2 regions of the Stenotrophomonas sp. AC248 genome follow, and region 1 is predicted to be linked to the other one. Evidence: predicted binding sites of a transcription regulator. Region 1 holds the regulator's gene; the other holds the start of a gene.

What was found. Region 1 encodes FliA, which starts transcription of late flagellar genes. Its sites were predicted from a motif close to TAAAGTTTNNCNNNCNNNGGCCGATAA; they were not measured.
Region 2: the regulator FliA is predicted to act here: its motif matches at 4,961-4,987, upstream of ACZ0AE_RS11570 (methyl-accepting chemotaxis protein).

Annotation. Positions count from the first base shown of each region.
Region 1 is NZ_OZ409840.1:2,026,010-2,035,839, forward strand. It holds gene ACZ0AE_RS09265 (chemotaxis protein CheA) at 1-314, opposite strand, end outside; gene ACZ0AE_RS09270 (response regulator) at 372-737, opposite strand; gene ACZ0AE_RS09275 (STAS domain-containing protein) at 734-1,042, opposite strand; gene ACZ0AE_RS09280 (chemotaxis protein CheW) at 1,256-2,623, opposite strand; gene ACZ0AE_RS09285 (ParA family protein) at 2,620-3,402, opposite strand; gene motD (flagellar motor protein MotD) at 3,408-4,397, opposite strand; gene ACZ0AE_RS09295 (flagellar motor protein) at 4,399-5,139, opposite strand; gene ACZ0AE_RS09300 (chemotaxis protein CheA) at 5,252-7,051, opposite strand; gene ACZ0AE_RS09305 (protein phosphatase CheZ) at 7,056-7,670, opposite strand; gene cheY (chemotaxis response regulator CheY) at 7,670-8,062, opposite strand; gene ACZ0AE_RS09315 (RNA polymerase sigma factor FliA) at 8,079-8,825, opposite strand; gene ACZ0AE_RS09320 (MinD/ParA family ATP-binding protein) at 8,822-9,709, opposite strand; gene flhF (flagellar biosynthesis protein FlhF) at 9,696-9,830, opposite strand, start outside.
Region 2 is NZ_OZ409840.1:2,536,478-2,546,307, reverse strand. It holds gene ACZ0AE_RS11580 (Tex family protein) at 91-2,466, shown strand; gene ACZ0AE_RS11575 (PAS domain S-box protein) at 2,693-4,906, shown strand; gene ACZ0AE_RS11570 (methyl-accepting chemotaxis protein) at 5,212-7,071, shown strand; gene ACZ0AE_RS11565 (DUF4189 domain-containing protein) at 7,173-7,673, shown strand; tRNA gene ACZ0AE_RS11560 (tRNA-Leu) at 7,752-7,838, opposite strand; gene ACZ0AE_RS11555 (response regulator) at 7,963-8,343, shown strand; gene ACZ0AE_RS11550 (SOS response-associated peptidase family protein) at 8,353-9,309, opposite strand; gene ACZ0AE_RS11545 (GNAT family N-acetyltransferase) at 9,419-9,830, shown strand, end outside.

The sequences.
Region 1 (9,830 bases):
GCTTCGCGCAGCAGGGCGCGCAGCACGTCCACCGAGGACAACATGGCGTCCACCGCGGTGGCTTCCAGGGCGCGCTTGCCGGCGCGCAGTTCGTCCAGCAGGGTTTCCAGCACGTGGGTCAACGCGGCGATCGCGTCGAAGCCGAAGGTGCCGGCGCCGCCCTTGATGGAATGCGCGGCGCGGAACACCGAATTGATGATTTCCGGGTCCTGCTGGCCCGATTCAAGCGCCAGCAGGCCAGCCTCCATTGCATCCAGCCCCTCGCGGCTTTCTTCAAAGAACGTGGCGTGGAAACGTTGCAGATCCATGCTCATGGTGCGTGGGGTCCGGTTGCGAAGGGAGGGAGGGTGGTGCGGTGGGGCGCGCTGGGATCAGCCCAGCACTTTCTGCACGGTGGCGACCAGCTGTTCGGGATTGAACGGCTTGACCAGCCAGCCGGTTGCGCCGGCGGCCTTGCCTTCGGACTTCTTGTCGGCGGCCGATTCGGTGGTCAGCATCAACATCGGGGTGAACTTGTAGTCGGGCAGCTGGCGCAGCTCGCGGATCAGCGAGATGCCGTCCATGTTGGGCATGTTGACGTCGGTCACCACCGCGTTGAAGCGCTGGCCCTTGGCCCGGCCCAGTGCGACGGCACCATCTTCGGCCTCTTCGACCGAGAAGCCGGCCGAGGTGAGGGCGAAAGAGACCATCTGGCGCATCGACGCCGAGTCGTCCACCACCAAGATTCGTGCGCTCATGCAGCGTTCTCCACAGATTTCAGGTTGTCATGGGTTGCGTCCAGGCCGAGGGCCTGGGTGAGGCCGAGCAGTCGCGCGGCATCACGGAAGGTGGCAGTGCAACCGTCGAATCCGGTCGGGTGGCCTGCCTGGCGGCGGGCGTCGACGAATGCGCACAGGACCTGCATTGCTGCGGTGTGGATACGGCTTACCTGGCTGGCATCCAGCGTCAGGTCGCCGGCCTGGTCCACCAACGGGGCCAGGCGGGTTTTCAGCTCGGTGCTGGTCTCGATTCCGAGATCACCACCCAGGGCAACAGTGCTCATGTTTGCTCCGGACAAACGGTTCCGAGAGAGATAACGGCCCAAACCCACAAAGCTTTAGGGGCGCGCCGGGGGATCTTCATCGTTCTGTCGGGTGGCGTGGCGGGTAGCGCCACCCCATGGGTGGCTGCCAGGCAACGGCATGGCAAAAGGCGTTTGCCAGGCCGTCACGGCGTCGGACCGGACGGCAGCCGCCCCAAGAGGTGGCTCTACCGCTCAGTTCAGCAGTTGCGTGGCGTCCAGCAGGATCATCGGCTGGGCGCTGATGCGGGCCACGCCACGGAACAGGTCGTTGGAAATCTGGCAGATGCGCGCGGTATCGGGCGGCTCGATCTGCGAGTCGGTGAGGTTGGCCACGTCTTCCACGGCCGACACGCGCAGGCCCATGGTTTCGCCATCTTCCTCGAGCACCACGATGCGGGTGTTGGCGTCTTCCTGGGCCGGGCCGGCGCCCAGGTGGATGCCCAGGTCCATCACCGGTACCACCTGGCCGCGCAGGTTCATGATGCCGAGCATGGCGTCGGCGGTACCGCGCAACGGCAGCAGCGGCACCGGCAGCACCACTTCCTGCACCTTGAGCAGTTCCAGTGCGTAGGCCTGGGCGCCGCAACGCAGGCGCAGCCAGCGCGAGGTGCGCTCGCTGGCCCGACGGTTCTCGCGCGGGCTGGAGGCGGGATTGCGCGCCTGAGCCTGCAGTTCCTGCCAGCTGCCTGGGCGAGTGTGAGCCGGCGCGGGCGCGGCGCTGCGGGCGCTCGGGGCACTCATCGGCATCGGTGGGGGCATGGCGCGGGCGGCGGGTGTCGGGGCGGGGGCGGGAACAGGGCGGGCAGGGGCGACCGGTGCTGCCACCGCTGCGACGGCCGGCGCATTGTCGTGCAGCACATCGTCGGGAAGGTCGTCCCAACTCGGCCTGCCCGCGTCCGCGCCTGCAGTCGCAGCGGGGAGCGCCGCGACCGGCGGACCGAGCGCGGGATCGTTCATCAGCTCGTCGAGCAGCGCCAGATTGGCCGGCGCGCCGGGGGAGGTTGGGGTGTCGTGGACGGTCGCGAGGGTGTCGACCGGGGGGCCGAGCGCGGGATCGTTCATCAGCTCGTCGAGCAGCGCCAGATTGGCCGGCGCGCCGGGCGAGGTCGGGGTGTCGTGGACGGTCGCGAGGGTCTCGACCGGCGGGCCGAGCGCGGGGTCGTTCATCAGCTCGTCGAGCAGGGCGAGGTTGGCGGGCGCGCCGGGCGAAGTCGGGGTGTCGTGCACGGTCGCGAGGATGTCGACCGGAGGGCCGAGCGCGGGATCGTTCATCAGCTCGTCGAGCAGGGCCAGGTTGGCCGGCGCGCCCGGGGCGGTGGGGGTGTCGAACTGCGCTGCGGGTGCGGGCGCGTCGCTGTCCGGATCGGTGCCGGCATCGGCCAGCGCGTGGCGGGCGAACTCGGCGCTGATCGCACGGGCCACGCCATCGGCTTCGGCGTCGTCCTGCGCGGCCATCGCGGCGGTCGGCGGGGTCGATACGTCGGCCTGCACCGGTGCCGCCGGCACGGCATCACCCAGCAGTTGTTCCAGGTAGTCGTCGAGCACGCCGGCGGTGTTCATGCCGCGCGCTCCATCTGCAGTGCGTCGTCGGCCATGATCCATTCCAGGGCACGGCGGTACGCCGCCAGGCCACGGCCGGGGTAGTCGTCGGACTGCGCCGGAATGGTCAGGCTGGCGGCATTGCAGATGCGGGTGTCGACCGGAATCGCGTCTTCCCAGACGCGGTGGCCGTGCGTGTCCTGCATCAGCTTGACGGTTTCGTTGCCGGCGCGGGTGCGGCGGTCGAACAGGGTCGGCAGGATTGACATCGGCAGCGGGCGGCGGCGCGAGCGTTCGACCATCTCGCCGGTCCGCACCATGCCGTCCAGGCCGTGCAGCGCGAGCGGTTCGGCCTGGGTCGGAATGATCAGGCGGTCGGCGGCGGCCAGCGCATTGATCATCAGCAGGCCCAGCGTGGGCGCGCAGTCCAGCAGGATGTAGTCGTGCTGGCCCTGGTGGCGGGCAAAGGCGTTCTGCAGGGCCAGGCCGAGCCCGGGCTGGTTGGCGCTGCGCCGTTCCAGGGTGGCCAGCGCGGCCTGCGCGCACACGTAATCCAGGCCGGGAATATCGCTGTGGCGGCTGAGCGAGGACAGCTCGGCCGGCGGCGCGCCGAACAGTTCCAGCACGCCCTGCGGCGGCGGGTCCAGCGGCACGCCGAAGGCGCGGGTCAGCGACGAATGCGGATCAAGATCGATCAGCAGCACACGGTGGCCCAGGGTGGCCAGGCCACGGCCCAAGGCCAGGCTCGTGGTGGTCTTGCCCACGCCGCCCTTCTGATTGGCGATTGCCCAGATGCGCATTCGGTTCACTCCTTCATTGCAGGGGAGACGGCGGCGCCCACACGGCTGCCGGCCGGCACCGGTGGCAACTGCACCGGTGCGATGGGGGTTACGGAGGGGGTCTTGCCGGGCGTGGCCGGGTCCGATTCGGCGGTCAACTGCGGCCCGATCGGATCCACGCCTTGGGCGGTGTCGGCCAGGATGATCACCATCACGCGCCGGTTGCGGTTGCGCCCTTCGGCGCTGGCATTGTCTTCGCGCGGGCGGAACTGACCGTAGCCGACCATCGCCAGCCGCGACGGCTGCAGGCCCTGGTCGGCGAACAGGTGGACCACGCTGGCCGCGCGCCCGGCCGAGAGTTCCCAGTTGGAGGGGAACAACGGGGTGGCGATCGGAATGTTGTCGGTGTGGCCTTCCACGCGGACGCCGTTGGGCGCCTCGCGCAGCACCTGGGCCAGCTTGGACAGGGTGTCGCGTGCGTGCACGTCCAGCGTGGCCGAGCCGGTGGGGAACAGGATGTCACTGTTGATCTCCACCTCGATCCACAGCTCGGTACGACGCACGGTGATCATGCCGCGCTCGATCAGCGGCGCCAACGTGGCGGTGAGCTTGTCGGCAATGGTATTGAGCTGGCGCTCGGCGCGTTGCAGCTGTTCCTGGTTGCGCACCGAGACCGGCATGCGCATCTGCGAGGCCATCGCCGGCAGCAGGGTGGGGTCGTTGGACGGGGCCGGCGCGGCCGGGCCGACGCGGTTGCCGGCCTTGATCACCGACGGGCTGTCCCAGCCGCCGCCCTGCACCTGCTGGTTGCCCACCTGCACCGGGTTGATGGTGCGCGGCGCGCCGCCGAAGGCGGTGGTCAGCGCATCGGCCATCACCCGGTACTTGCCTTCGTTGAGCGAGGAGATGGCGTACATCACCACGAAGAAGGCGAGCAGCAGCGTCATGAGGTCGGCATAGGGAATGGCCCAGGCCTCATGGTTGGCATGCTCTTCGTGATGCTTGCGACGGGCCATGTCAGTGCAGGAACCCGGAGAGGTTGGTTTCGATGTTGCGCGGGTTTTCGCCCTGCGCGATCGAGATCAGGCCTTCGATGATCATTTCGCGGTCGCGGCTGTTGTGGTGGATCACGCTCTTCAGCTTGGCCGACACCGGCAGGAACAGCAGGTTGGCCGAGGCGATGCCGTAGATGGTGGCGGTGAACGCCGCGGCGATGCCGTGGCCGAGCTTGCTCGGGTCGGCCAGGTTCTTCATCACCGCGATCAGGCCCAGCACCGCGCCGATGATGCCCAGGGTGGGGGCGTAGATGCCCATGCCCTCGAACACCTTGGACGCGGCCAGGTCCTGGTGCTCCTGACTGCTCAGTTCGATTTCCATCATGTGGCGGATGGTTTCCGGCTCCACGCCATCCACCAGCAGTTGCAGGCCCTTGCGCAGGAACGGGTCGTTCTGTGCGTCCACCTGGGCTTCCAGGCCGAGCAGGCCCTGGCGGCGGGCGATGTTGCTCCATTCCACGATCTGCTTGATCAGCTCGTGGCGGTCGCTGCTGGGCGGCAGGATGACCCAGCGCACAATCTTGAAGGCGTGCTTGAACACCGCCGGCGAGGTGTGCAGCAGGATGGAGGCGATGGTGCCGACGATCACGATCACGAAGGCGGCCGGCGACCACAGTGATGCCAGGCCGGCTCCCTTGAGGATGCTGCCGCCGACCAGTGAGGCCAGGGCGAGGAAAAGTCCGATGAGGCTGAGTCTGTCCATGGGTCCGTTATCGGCGTATGTGAATGGGACTTGAGATGCCGAAGGAATCCGGTGGGGCGGCGGTCACAGTTTTGGAGGAAGCAGCCGGGCAGAGCCCGGCTCTACAAGGCGGTTAGCGGAGGCCGTCCACGTCCAGGATCAGCGACATGCGGCCGTCGCCGATCAGGGTGGCACCGGCGTAGCCGCGCAGGCCGCGCAGTGCCTTGGGCAGCGGTTTGATCACCACTTCCTCGCGGCCCCGCACCTGGTCCACCACCAGCCCGAAGCGGGCTTCGCCGGCCTGCAGCACCACGATGGTGAGCAGCGACGAGGCGGCCGGTGCGACGGCCAGCCAATGGCGCAGGTCCACCAGCGGCAGCGTGTGCGACTTGCGGTCGAGCACGGCGCGGCCGTCGAACCAGCCCAGCGAGGTGTTTGGCGCGTGCAGCACTTCCATCACGCGGGCCAGGGGCAGGGCATAGACGTCTTCGCCGGCCTGCACCAGCAGGGTGGGCAGGATCGCCAGGGTGAGCGGGACGCGGATCATGAAGCGGCTGCCGCGGCCCAGCTCGGACTGGATCTGGATCTGGCCGCTGAGCTCGCGGATGCGCGACTGCACCACGTCCATGCCGACGCCACGGCCGGAAATGTCGGTGACTTCCTGCTTGGTCGAGAAGCCCGGCAGGAACACCAGGTGCAGGCATTCCTCGCTGGTCAGGCGGGCCGCCGCTTCCGGATCGATCAGGCCCTTTTCGCGCGCCTTCTGGCGCAGCCGTTCGGGATCGATGCCGGCGCCGTCGTCCTGCACTTCAATGCTGACGTAGTCGCCTTCCTGCTGCGCCGACAGCCGCACGTGGCCGCTGCGCGGCTTGCCCTGGGCTTCACGCAGGTCGGGGGTTTCCACGCCGTGGTCGATGGCGTTGCGCACCAGGTGCACCAGCGGGTCGGCCAGGGCCTCGACCAGGTTGCGGTCGAGCTCGGTTTCAGCGCCGACCAGCTCCAGTTCCACTTCCTTCTTCAGGTTGCGCGCCACGTCGCGCGCCACCTTGGGGAAGCGCGAGAACACCTTGCCCACCGGCTGCATGCGGGTGCGCATCACCGCCGACTGCAGGCGCGCGGTGGCGATGTCCAGGGTGGAGACGGCGCGGTCGAGTTCTTCGTCGTGCAGGCGCGCACGCAGGGTCTTGAGGCGGTTGCGTGACAGCACCAGTTCGCCGATCAGGTTGACGATGGCGTCCAGGCGCTTGGTGTCCACGCGCACGGTGTGCTCGGCCTCGGCCACCGGCTTGTTGGCGGCCGGCTTGGCCGGCGGTGCGGCCGGTGCGCGCGGCGGCGGGGCGGCCGCGACTGCGGGCTTGGCGCCGGGCACGGCGCCGCCGTGCAGCTGGTCGAGCAGGGCTTCAAATTCGTCTTCGCCGATCAGACCGTCGTCGGCCTTCCTGGCCACCGCTGCCGGGGCAGCGCCGCCGTGCAGGGTGTCGAGCAGTGCTTCGAACTCGTCTTCGCTGATCAGTTCGCCGGTGGCCGGCGTCGCGGCAGCGGCCGGGGTGGCCGGGCCGTTGACGTCGAACTGTGCGATCAGCTCCGGCGGCGCGTAGCCCGGCTCGGTACCGGCCGAGACCGAATCCAGCATCGACTGCAGGTAATCCAGCGATTGCTGGGCGGCGTCGAAGTGGTGGGCCTGCAGCGTGGCCTTGCCGGAGCGGGCCATGCCCAGGGTTTCCTCGGCGGCATGGCACAGCTCGACCATGGCCTGGATGCCGAGGAAGCCGGCACCGCCCTTGAGCGTGTGGAAGCCGCGGAACACCGCATTGAGCTGGTCACTGTCCTGGGGCGACTGCTCCAGCGACACCAGCTGTTCGCCAAGGCGGTCCAGGATTTCCTGGGCCTCGAGGATGAAATCGGCGGCAATATCGTCTGGAACAGCGCTCATGGTGTTACAGCCCCAAATCCGAAAGCAGGTCGTCAGCATCCACCTGTGAAACCTGGTGACGGTCCAGGCCACTCACGGCCGGGCCGGCCAGGCCGTTGTCACGCTTGTGCGCGGTGTCGTCCTGCGGCGGCAGGCCGAGTGCGCCAAACCCTTCATGCACGCGACGCACGATCCCCACCACGCGGCGGATGATCTGCCCGGTGAGGTCCTGGTAGCTCTGGGTAAGGGCGATCTCGGTGAGGTTGTGGCGGATCCGGTCCAGCTGCTGGTCCTGGTCGGCGGTGAGGCCGTTGGCACGCAGCTGTTCGGTCAGCGCCCGGCATTCCTCGGCCAGGTCCAGGGTGCGGTGGGTGGCCTGTTCGGTCATCGTCACCACGTGGTCCAGGCGCGCGCAGGCATCGTCCAGCTCGCCGGCTTCGCTGGGCAGGCTGGGCAGTTCGCCCAGGGCCTGGCCAAGTTCGCGGGCGAGCCGGTTCAGGCCGGCCATCATCGGCTGGGTACGCAAGGCAGCCAGCGCGTCGATTTCCCGGCGCCAGCCGGCTTCATCGCCGCTTTCCAGCGCAGCCAGGGCGTCCTGCAGGCGCTGGACCAGCGCGGATTTGTCGCGAAGGGTTTCCATCAGGCGCTCGCTGCCAGGCGTTCGAAGATCTTGCCGAGCTTTTCTTCCAGGGTCTGCGCGGTGAACGGCTTGATGATGTAGCCGTTGACGCCGCACTGGGCCGCTTCGATGATCTGTTCGCGCTTGGCTTCGGCGGTCACCATCAGCACCGGCAGGGTCTTCAGCTTGGCGTCGGCGCGGATCGCCTTGAGCAGGTCGATGCCGGTCATCACCGGCATGTTCCAGTCGGTGACCACGAAATCGAACGGCTGGCTCTGCAGCAGCGACAGCGCGGCATGCCCGTCCTCGGCTTCGGCCGTATTGGTGAAGCCCAGATCGCCCAGCAGGTTCTTGACGATACGACGCATGGTCGAGAAATCGTCGACGATCAGGATACGCATGTTCTTGTTCAAAGCACTTTCCTCGGTATCAAGTGTTCGCGAGGCCGGCGTCGGCCGCCTCGAAGATCTTCAATCGGCCCCGCAGGCGCAGCACGGCCTGGCCGTGGATCTGGCACACGCGTGACTCGCTGACGCCCAGCACGGCGCCGATCTCTTTCAGGTTCAGTTCCTGCTCGTAGTACAGCGACAGCACCAGCTGTTCGCGTTCGGGCAGCAGGCCGATCGCATTGCCCAGTTCGCGGCCGAATTCGCCACGCTCCAGCACCTGCTGCGGGGTCGGGCCACCCTGGGCGACGGTGTCCAGCTCGCCCTGGTCCTCGATCCGCGATTCCAGGCTCAGCACCTGGCCGCGTGCGGCGTCTTCCATCAGGCGCAGGTAGTCCGGCAGCGGCATGTCCATGGCGGCGGCCACTTCGGTGGCGCTGGCGGCACGGCCGGTGCTCTGCTCCAGGCGGCGGATGGTGGACGCGGCGTCGCGGGCGCGGCGGTGCACCGAACGCGGTACCCAGTCGCCCCGGCGGATCTCGTCGATCATCGAGCCGCGGATGCGGATCGAGGCATAGGTTTCGAACGAGGCGCCCTGGTCGGCGTCGTAGCTGCGCGAGGCTTCGATCAGGCCCATCATGCCGGCCTGGATCAGGTCATCCACTTCCACGCTGGCCGGCAGGCGCGCGGCCAGGTGGTGGGCGATGCGGCGCACCAGGTCCGAATGCTGGGCAATGCATTCGTTGGCGGCGGTGCGTTGCACCTCTTTGTATTGTGCGGCGCCTTTCATGCGGTCACCCCGCGTTGCTTGAGGATGCGTTCCAGGAAGAATTCGACCCCACCACGCGGCTCGGTCGGGGCCTGCCAGCGGGCGGTGCGGCGGGCGATCTCGGTGATCGCCTGGGCGGCCGGGCTGGACGGGTAGGCCTTGACCACCGGCTGCTGGCGCTGCACCGACAGGCGCAGCCAGTCATCCTGCGGCACGCAGCCGAGGTAGTTCAGCGACACATCGGCCAGGAACTTCTCGCAGACCCGGGTCAGCTTTTCGTACAGCACGCGGCCCTCGTTGGGGTCGCGCACCATGTTGGCCACCACCTGGATGCGGTCCACGCCGCGTTCCCGCGAGAGCACCTTGATCAGGGCGTAGGCGTCGGTGATCGAGGCCGGCTCGTCGCAGACCACCACCACGGTGTCCTGGGCGGCCTGGCAGAAGGTCAGCACGCCGTCGGTGATGCCGGCGGCGGTGTCCACCACCATGAAGTCCAGCTCGCGCTCCAGTTCGGAGAACACGTTGACCAGGCCCACGTGCTCGGCCGGCTGCAGTTCGGCCATGTGCCGGCGACCCGATGCGGCCGGGACCACCAGCACGCCACCGGGGCCTTCCATGATCACTTCATCCAGGGTGCAGCGCCCGGCGACCAGGTCGGCCAGGGTCAGCTTGGGCTGCAGGCCCAGGATCACATCGATGTTGGCCAGGCCCAGGTCGGCGTCCAGCAGCAGCGTGCGCTTGCCCATGTCGGCGAGCGCCACGGCCAGGTTGGCCGACACGTTGGTTTTGCCCACGCCGCCCTTGCCGCCGGTGACGGCGATGGTGCGCACAGGGCCCAGCGGCTGGCTGCGGGTGGCAGACAACGGGAAGGTCTTGGTCAGCTTGGCGTACTCACGCGACGGCATGGTTCAACTCCGGGTTGCAGGGCATATCGGCCGCGCGGCGCAAATCTTCAAGGCGAAGTACAAGATTGGCGGCACTGGCCCGGTGCAGGTCTTCGGGAACGTCCTGGCCATCGGTGACCCA
Region 2 (9,830 bases), 510 kb from region 1:
CAGGTTCGCCCCCCGCTGTCAACGCCTTCCCCCCGCCGCCGTGCGTTGCCACAATCGGGACTTTCCGTACTGCGGCTCCGGCCGGAAGCAATGCCTGACATCAAGCTCGCCCAGCAGATCGCCCAGACCATCGCCGATGAAATCGGTGCCCAGCCTGCCCAGGCGCGTGCCGCCATCGCCCTGTTGGACGAAGGCGCCAGCGTCCCGTTCATTGCCCGCTACCGCAAGGAAGTCACCGGCGGCCTGGACGACACCCAGCTGCGCAACCTGGAAACCCGCCTGACCTACCTGCGCGAGCTGGAAGACCGCCGCGCCGCCGTGCTGTCCAGCATCGACGAACAGGGCAAGCTCACCGACGAACTCCGCAACGAGATCCTTGGCGCCGATACCAAGTCGCGCCTGGAAGATCTGTACCTGCCGTACAAGCCCAAGCGCCGCACCCGCGCCCAGATCGCGCGCGAAGCCGGGCTGGAACCGCTGGCCGATGGCCTGCTGGCCGATCCAACCCTGGACCCGCAGGTGTTCGGTGCCACCTTCGTCGATGCCGACAAGGGCGTGGCCGACACCAAGGCCGCGCTGGAAGGCGCCCGCGCGATCCTGATGGAGCGTTGGGGTGAAGACGCCGCGCTGGTCGGCGAGCTGCGCAGCTGGCTCGGCGAAAACGGGGTCATCCGTGCCCGTGTCGCCGAAGGCAAGGAAGAGCAGGGCGCCAAGTACCGCGACTACTTCGAACACGCCGAATCGCTGGCGAAGATTCCCTCGCACCGGCTGCTGGCGCTGTTCCGTGCGCGCCGCGAGGAAATCCTGTTCCTGGAACTGGACCCGGGCACCGAGGCCGAGGCTGGCCATGTGTATGCCGAAGGGCGGGTGGCCTACAAGGCCGGCATCGCCGACGCCGGCCGCCCCGGCGACCGCTGGCTGCTCGACGCCTGCCGCCTGACCTGGCGCGCCAAGCTGCACATGCACCTGCTGCTGGACCTGTTCAACCAGGCCCGCGAGAAGGCCGAAGCCGAGGCGATCGCGGTGTTCGGCGACAACCTCAAGGACCTGCTGCTGGCCGCCCCGGCTGGCCCCAAGAGCGTGCTCGGGCTGGACCCGGGCATCCGCACCGGCTGCAAGATCGCCGTGGTCGATGCCACCGGCAAGCTGGTGGCCACCGACACCATCTACCCGCACGAACCGCGCCGGCAGTGGGACCAGTCGCTGCAGACGATCAAGCAGCTGTGCATGAAGCACAACGTGGAACTGATCGCGATCGGCAACGGCACCGCCAGCCGCGAAACCGACAAGTTGGCCGGGGAGGCCATCAAGGCACTCGGCGACAGCAAACTGCAGAAGATCGTGGTCAGCGAGGCCGGCGCGTCGGTGTACTCGGCCTCCGAATTCGCCGCCAAGGAGTTCCCGGACCTGGACGTGTCGATCCGCGGCGCGGTTTCCATTGCCCGTCGCCTGCAGGATCCGCTGGCCGAGCTGGTCAAGATCGAACCCAAGGCGATCGGCGTGGGCCAGTACCAGCACGACGTGGACCAGTACCGCCTGGCGCGTGCGCTGGATGCGCGGGTGGAGGACTGCGTCAACGCGGTCGGCGTGGAGGTCAACACCGCCTCGGCCGCGCTGCTCTCGCGCGTGTCCGGGTTGTCGGCCACGGTGGCCGAGAACATCGTGCGTCATCGCGACGACAACGGCCCGTTCAAGCGCCGCAAGGACCTGCTCAAGGTGCCGCGCCTGGGCGACAAGACCTTCGAACAGTGTGCCGGCTTCCTGCGCATCGCCGATGGCGACCAGCCGCTGGATGCCTCCTCGGTGCACCCGGAAGCCTACCCCGTGGTGGAGCGCATCGTGGCCGCCACCGCACGCCCGATCAAGGCGTTGATCGGCGATGGCAGCTTCCTGCGTGGGCTGAAGGCCGAACAGTTCACCGATGCCACCTTCGGCGTGCCGACCGTGCGCGACATCCTGAAGGAGCTGGAAAAGCCCGGCCGCGACCCGCGCCCGGAGTTCAAGGCGGCGCGTTTCGCCGAGGGCGTGGAAGAACTCAAGCACCTGCAGCCGGGCATGATCCTGGAAGGCGTGGTCAGCAACGTGGCCGCGTTCGGTGCGTTCGTCGACATCGGCGTGCACCAGGACGGCCTGATCCACATCTCGGCGCTGTCGGACACCTACGTCAAAGACCCGCGTGATGTGGTCAAGGCCGGTGACATCGTCAAGGTGAAGGTGCTGGAGGTGGACGTGGCGCGCAAGCGCATCGCCCTGACCCGGCGCCTGGACGACACCCCAGCCCCGGCCAAGGCCCCGGGCGAGCGCGATGCCCGGCCTGCCGGTGGCGGTCGCCGTGATGGCGGCGGCGGGGGCGGGCAGCGCAATGGCGGCCGTGGCGCCGCCCCGGGCCCGCGCCCGGGCAGTGCCGCGCCGCCGGCCAACAACGCCCTGGCCGACGCCTTCGCCCGCGCCAAACGCGGCGGCTGAACCGGCCTGGATCCACCCGCCAGGGGCCGCCGTGTGCGGCCCTTGGCGTCTCTGGCGGGCACGGCACTTCTGGTTTCACTCCGTGTTGGTCACACTTCCCGTCAAATGCCCGTAGGCTGGGCAGGCGCCGGGGAGGCCATATGACAACGCACCAGGCAGGGCCGGAAGGTCGGGCAGGGCCACGTGCAGTACGGCGCGGCGTCCGCCCGCGTGCGTGGCCGGACGCATGAGCCACGATCCGGCCGGCACCGCGCACGGCACCGCGCACGGCACCGACGCGGCGTTGCGTGACATCACCGAGCGCCACCGGCGCCTGCAGATGATCATCGACGGCACCGGTGCCGGCACCTGGGAATGGAATGTCCAGGACGGCCGGATGTGGGTCAACGAACGCTGGGCGCAGATCGTGGGCTACACCCGCGACGAACTGGCGCCGATCACCCCCGACACGTTTTTCCGGCTGGTCCACCCGGACGACCTGGCCCAGTCCAACGCGCGGCTGCGCGAACACCTGGAAGGGCGCTCGCCGCACTACGACAGCCTGTGCCGCATGCGCCACAAGGACGGCCACTGGATCTGGGTGCAGGATCGCGGCCGCGTCTACGAATGGGACGCGCACGGCCAGCCGCAGTGGATGGCCGGGGCACACGCCGACGTCACCGACCTGCAGACTGCGCGGCAGGACGCGGCCAACATGCGCCAGCGCCTGCAGGCGGTGGTGGATGCCTCCGACGAAGTGGCGGTGATCGCCACCGACATCGATGGCGTGGTCAACCTGTTCAACACCGGGGCGCAGAAACTGCTGGGCTACACGCCCGCCGAGGTGATCGGGCGGGTCAACCCGGGCCTGTTCCATGACCCGGATGAAATGATGGAGTACCTGCGCCCGCAGGCCGATGCCGATGGCCGCGTGCCCACCGTCTTTGAAGCGCTCACCGCGCACGCCACGCAGGGCACCTGGTCGCACCAGTGGACGTACGTGCGTAAGGACGGCGAGCGCCGCCAGGTGCGGCTGTCGATCAGCCCGTTGGACGCCAGCGGTGGTCACCGGATCGGCTACGTCGGCATGGCGGTGGACATCACCCCATTACTCGAAGTCCGCGAGCAGGCGTACCTGGCGGCCGAAAAATTCGCCGGTGCGTTCTCTTCGGCCGCGCTCGGCATGGCGCTGGTGTCGCTGGAAGGGCGCTGGCTGGACGTCAACGACGCGCTGTGCGGCATCCTCGGCTACACGCGCGCCGAGCTGCTGGCAGTGGACTTCCAGACGCTCACCCATGCAGACGATCTCAACACCGACCTGGCCCTGGTCGCCGACCTGCTCAACGGGCGGCGCGACCACTACCACATGGACAAACGCTACCTGGGCAAGCGCGGCAACATCGTGTGGGGCCGGCTGTCGGTGTCGCTGGTGCGCTCCGAACACGGCGAGCCGCTGCACTTCGTGTCGCAGATCCAGGACGTCACCGCCCAGCGCCAGAGCAGCCTGCAACTGCGCGAATCCGAGCAGCGCACCCGCGTCACCCTGGATGCGGTGGCGGACATGGTGCTGACCCTGGATCTGCAGGGGCTGATCCAATACGCCAACGCTGCGGCCACCCGCGCGCTGGCCGGGGAGGGCGCCTCGCCCCTGGCCGGTGGCCAGGTCCAGGACGTGATGGAGCTGACCACCGAATACGCGCCGCGCTCGCCGCTGGACATCGCCGTGCTGCTCGACCCGGAGAGCAACGCGGTGGACCTGCATTCGGACCTGCTGCTGTCGGTGGGCGCGCAGCTGCTGCCGGTGGATCTCACCCGTGCCTGGCTGCGCGCCGAGGACGGCCAGGTCAGTGGCGCGGTCTGGGTGATCCGCGATGTGACCCAGCAACGTGCCCGCCAGCGCGAAGCGCGCCACCTGGCCGAGGTCGACCCGCTTACCGAGCTGAGCAACCGCCGCGGGTTCGAAGCCCACCTGCAGCAGGCCATCACCCGGGTCGCCCGGACCGGGCAGTCGGCCTCGCTGATGTTCATCGACCTGGACAACTTCAAGCCGGTCAACGACAGCCATGGCCACCTCGCCGGCGATGCCATGCTCTGGGCGGTGGCCAACGTGCTGCGCCACGGCGTGCGCGATTCGGACATCGTGGCGCGGCTGGGCGGCGACGAGTTCGCGGTGATCCTGGCCGGCTGCTCGCTCAAGCGCGCACGCCGCATCGCCAGCGACCTGCTGGACGGCGTACGCACACTGACCATTCCTTGGGACCTGCAGCGGCTGAGCGTCGGCGCCAGCATCGGCATCGCCGCGATCGGCGGCAGCATGAGCGTGGACGACGCGGTGGCCGCGGCCGATGCCCAGTGCTACCTGGCCAAGGCGGCAGGCAAGAACAATGTGCAGGTGGAGACGCCGACCATGGAAGGGCTGGACCCGCTGGACGTCGAGACCACCGAAGGCGGGGAAGGCTGACGGGTGGCCCCGCAGCCCTGCTGACACCGGGTGAACTTTTTTATGAACCCGCCCTAAAGCTTCCTGCACGGCTGTCGATATTGATTCTGGAGCCTCCGTCGCTCCGCGCTGGTGCCCCGCCACCTCTCGTCGGCCCGGGCTCGCGTGACTTTGCAACAGGCTGTCTGCCGGATGCAGTACTGCAGTTGTACAAAGCCGCAGAAGCGACGTGAGCCATGACGTCGCCGCACCTCCCACGCCAGACGAAGTGCCGACGGGCATGGTGCCCATCGGATTCCAGCACGCCAGGGACCGAGGATCAGATGATGCTTACTTCAGGTATGCACGCGCATGTGCAAGGACGTACCGACGCCGCTTCCCGCCCTTCACTGTGGCAGGCCCTGAAAGCCAGCGTGATCGCGCCCGGCCAGGCACGACAGTCTGCCAGTGCCGCCAGCCAGCGACGCCAGTGCGAGCTGGAAGCCCAGGTGGCCGCGCTGCACCGGGTGCAGGCGGTCATCGAGTTCGACCTCGACGGCACCATCCTGCAGGCCAACGACAATTTCCTGCAGGCGGTGGGCTACCGGCTCGATGAAATCCAGGGCCGGCACCATGCCATGTTCGTCGAACCGGCCCTTGCCCAAGGCCAGGAGTACCGCGACTTCTGGGCGCGGCTCGGGCGCGGTGAATTCGACGCCGGCCAATACCGGCGGCTGGGCAAGGGCGGCCGCGAGATCTGGATCCAGGCCTCCTACAACCCGGTGCTGGACGGCAACGGGCGTCCCTACAAGGTGGTGAAGTTCGCCACCGACATCACCGCGCAGATGCAGCAGGCCGCCGACGTGTCCGGCCAACTGGCGGCGATCAACAAATCGCAGGCGGTCATCGAATTCAGCCTGGACGGCCGCATCCTGTCGGCCAACGACAACTTCCTGGCGACCACCGGCTACACACTGGACGAAGTACGTGGCCAGCACCACGCCATGTTCGTGGAACCCGAGCACCGCCAGAGCCCGGACTACGCCCGGTTCTGGGAAAAGCTGGGCCGCGGCGAGTACGACGCCGGCCAGTACCGGCGCTTCGGCAAGGGCGGCCGCGAGGTGTGGATCCAGGCGTCGTACAACCCGATCCTGGACATGAACGGCCGCCCGTTCAAAGTGGTCAAGTACGCCACCGACATCACCGCCCAGGTGCGTGACAGCCTGGCCATGCAGCACGCCGTGGCGCAGACCCGCGAGGTGGTGGCCGCGGCCAAGGGCGGTGACCTCACCGGGCATATCGCCACCGAGGACAAGAACGGCCCGATCGCCGAGCTGTGCGAAGGCATCAATGCGCTGGTTGAGGCGATGGCCTCGATCATCGCGCAGATCAAGTTCGCCGCCGACACCATCGCGGTGGGCGCCAGTGAGATCGCCGAAGGCAACAGCGACCTGTCGGTGCGTACCGAGCAGCAGGCCGCATCGCTGGAGGAAACCGCGGTCTCGATGAAGGGCCTCACCGCCACCGTGCAGCAGACCGCCACCAACGCCCGCCAGGCCAGCGAGCTGGCCAGCGGCGCGGTGGACGTGGCCGCGCAGGGCGGCCATGTCGTGCATGAAGTGGTGTGCACGATGGCGCTGATCAACGAATCGTCGCGTCGGATCGTCGACATCATCGGTGTCATCGACGGCATCGCCTTCCAGACCAACATCCTGGCGCTCAACGCGGCGGTGGAAGCCGCGCGCGCCGGCGAGCATGGGCGCGGCTTTGCGGTGGTCGCCTCGGAGATCCGGTCGCTGTCGCAGCGCTCGGCGGGCGCGGCCAAGGAGATCAAGCAGTTGATCGCCGATTCGGTGGAGAAGGTGGGCACTGGTACCGGGCAGGTCGAGAGCGCCGGCCGCACCATGGACGAGATCGTGGTCAACGTGAAGCGGGTCAGTGCGTTGATCAGCGAGATCAGTGCGGTGGCCCAGCAGCAGAGCGAAAGCATCGGGCAGATTCATCAGGCGGTCGACCACATCGACGAAGGCACCCAGCAGAATGCCGCGCTGGTGGAGGAGGCGTCCGCGGCCGCGCGCAGCATGGAAGAGCAGGCTACCCAGTTGCTGCAGACGGTGGCCGCGTTCCGGGTGGAGGCCGGTGCGGGCATCGCGCGGCAGGCCATCGCGGCAGCGGGACATGGCCAACCGGCGCTGCGGCTGGTGTAAGCGTCTGCTGTGCCTGACAACGTATCGGGGCGCTACCTGCGTGCCAATCGTGTTGCGCTTTGGGATACTCGGCCTTCCAACGGAAGGTCGAGACCACCACCATGTCAATGACAGCAGGACGCAGCGCAGTACTTCTGGTCGCACTGGCCGCGGCGGGCGCCGCCAACGCGGCGTCGGCCGTGTTTTACGACACCACTACCGGTGTTTACGGCTATTCGATGAACCAGCGCACCGTCAGCGCGGCAATGCAGCAGGCGTTGGGCTACTGCGTGCAGCGTTCACCGAACTGTGCGAGCCAGGCAAGTACCACCGCCCCGGGATTCTCCGCGGTGTACACCGGCACCCGCGCCGTGGGTTTTGCGCTGTCTGAAAAAGAGGATGGCGCTGCCCAGCGCAAGGCCGAAGCGATGTGCCGTCGCCAGGCCCGGGATTGCGTTCTGGCGCTGGTGTGGCGCGAGACCCCGCCGCTGACGCCGGACGCGTCGGCGCAGGCCGCCGTGCTGCAACAACGGGCTGCGTCTACCGCTGCGGCGGTGGCTGCGGCCAATGCCGCTGCCGAAACCGCTGCCAAAGCGGCGGCTGCATCGAGATCCACTGAATGAGTCCACGGAAGGGGCTGCCGTTCGGCAGCCCCTGAAATGCAAAAGGCCAGATCCGAAGATCTGGCCTGTGCAATTCCATGGTGCCGAAGGTGGGACTCGAACCCACACGCTTTTAAGGGCGGCGGATTTTGAGTCCGCTGCGTCTACCGATTCCGCCACTTCGGCTGGCTGGCCGCGTAGTGTATACAAATTGCGGAGATCTGTGCAGCCCTGAACGCTTCATGTGATGTTCGATCTTCATTGGGGCAGGACGCTATACTCACCGGGCTGAACCATACAGAGAGCCGGGATGAGCGCATTGCAGGATCTTCGGGTACTCGTGGTCGAGAACGACGAAATGAGTGCGGCCCTGCTGCAGATGCAGCTGGCCCAGGCCGGCGCGGTCGTCGTCGGCCCGGCGGCGTCGGTTGCCGATTCGCTGCGCCTGCTCGGCCAGAGCGAGCCCCAGGTGGCGCTGCTGGATTACCGGCTGGCCAATAATGAAACCAGTGAACCGGTCGCGGCCGCCTTGAGCGCCCGGGGCATTCCGTTCGTGCTGGCTACCGGCATGGCGCCGGATCACCTGCCGGCGGTGTTCCGCACCGGCGTGATGCTGACCAAGCCGTACCTCACCGCGGAACTGAACGCGGCGTTGGAACGCGCGCTGCAGGCCGCATCGGTCGCCAGCTGATCCCTGCGCTCACGCCGCTTCGGTGTGGGCGTAACTGACCGGCTCACGGTCATCCAGGATGCGATACAGCGCATCCAGATCGTTGGGGTCCGGGTTCAGCCAGGCATCCAGGTTGTCCGGCCGGATCGGGATGATGCAGCGGTCATGGCCGGCCGCGGCGATATCGCGCGGCGGTTCGTCGGTGATGGCCGCAAAGGACAGCAGCCGCCCCTCCGGTCCTTCCCACTCCGACCACAGGCAGGCGATGAGCAGGTCGCGCGGTGGCTGCGGATGGAATTCCAGCACCACGTTGCTGGCCTTCTCGCCGGGCGAGAGGGCGCGTTGCTCCAGCGCATGCCGCGGCACGTGTTCGTAGAACGACTGCACCACCACCACGCCATGGCAATGCCCGAACGCGGGCTTCCAGTATCCGCCCAGGCTGTCGCGGCGCGCGTTGTAGGTGCCGGGGTACAGCGTGTCGTGGCGGGCCGGCGTGTCCGGCAGACGGCACTGATAGCGCATCGGCTTGATCACGCGTTGGCCGCGCTCGGACACGATCACCGGTGCATACACACCAGGAAAGATGCGGCTGTCGCGCGGCAGCAGCCCGGTGCGCCGCAGGTCGTCCAGCCGCGCCTGCGCGCGTTCGACGCGGTTGCCAGCGATGCGCGCCTCATTGCGTGCCTTCTGCGTGGGGCGCGCCGCCAGGCTGGCGTGAGCGGCATCGCGGCGCTCGCCCTGCACGCGGATCTCCGTGTCCAGCGCCTGCATTTCCTCGGCATGCCACTGCTGGATCTTCGCCACGATGTCCTGGCCCTGCGCGGTGCGCGCGCCGGCAAAGCCGTCGTCCATCGCCTTGGGTGTTTTCGGGCGCTGCTTGCCGGCATCGTGGGCATAGAGCTGGGCGAATTCGTCCAGCGACATCATGGCGCCGTATTCCCGCACCAGCTTGGTGTAATCGGCGCGGATCTGGGCGGAGTAACACATGGGGCAGGGACGGGCGAAAGGGGCAGGGGACAGCATAGGCCGGTTGGTATCACCGGATGAGAAACCGATGCGGCATGCTGGCAACCTGTTCACGAGTGCGAGCCGTCCCATGACCCTAGCTGCTGGTCTGAAGTGCATTCCCCATCCGCCCAGCGTGGCCGAGTACCGCGATCTGCGGGTGCGCGCGGGGCTGAGCCCGAAAACATTGGAGGCGGCCACGCTGGGCCTGCCCCATACGGTGTTCGGGGTCAGCATCCGCGAGGGCGATCAGCTGCTGGCGATGGGCCGCCTGGTGGGCGACCGCGGCTGCTTCCTGCAGGTGGTGGACATCGCGGTGGTGCCCGAGCGGCAGGGCCAAGGGTTGGGCAAGGCGGTGATGCGTGAACTGGACGCGTGGCTGCAGGCCCATGCGGTAGGTGCGTACGTGAGCCTGATCGCCGATGGCGACGCGCACCGCCTGTATGCGCAGTTCGGCTTTGCGTTGACCGCGCCGCGATCGGTGGGCATGGCCAAGGTGGTGC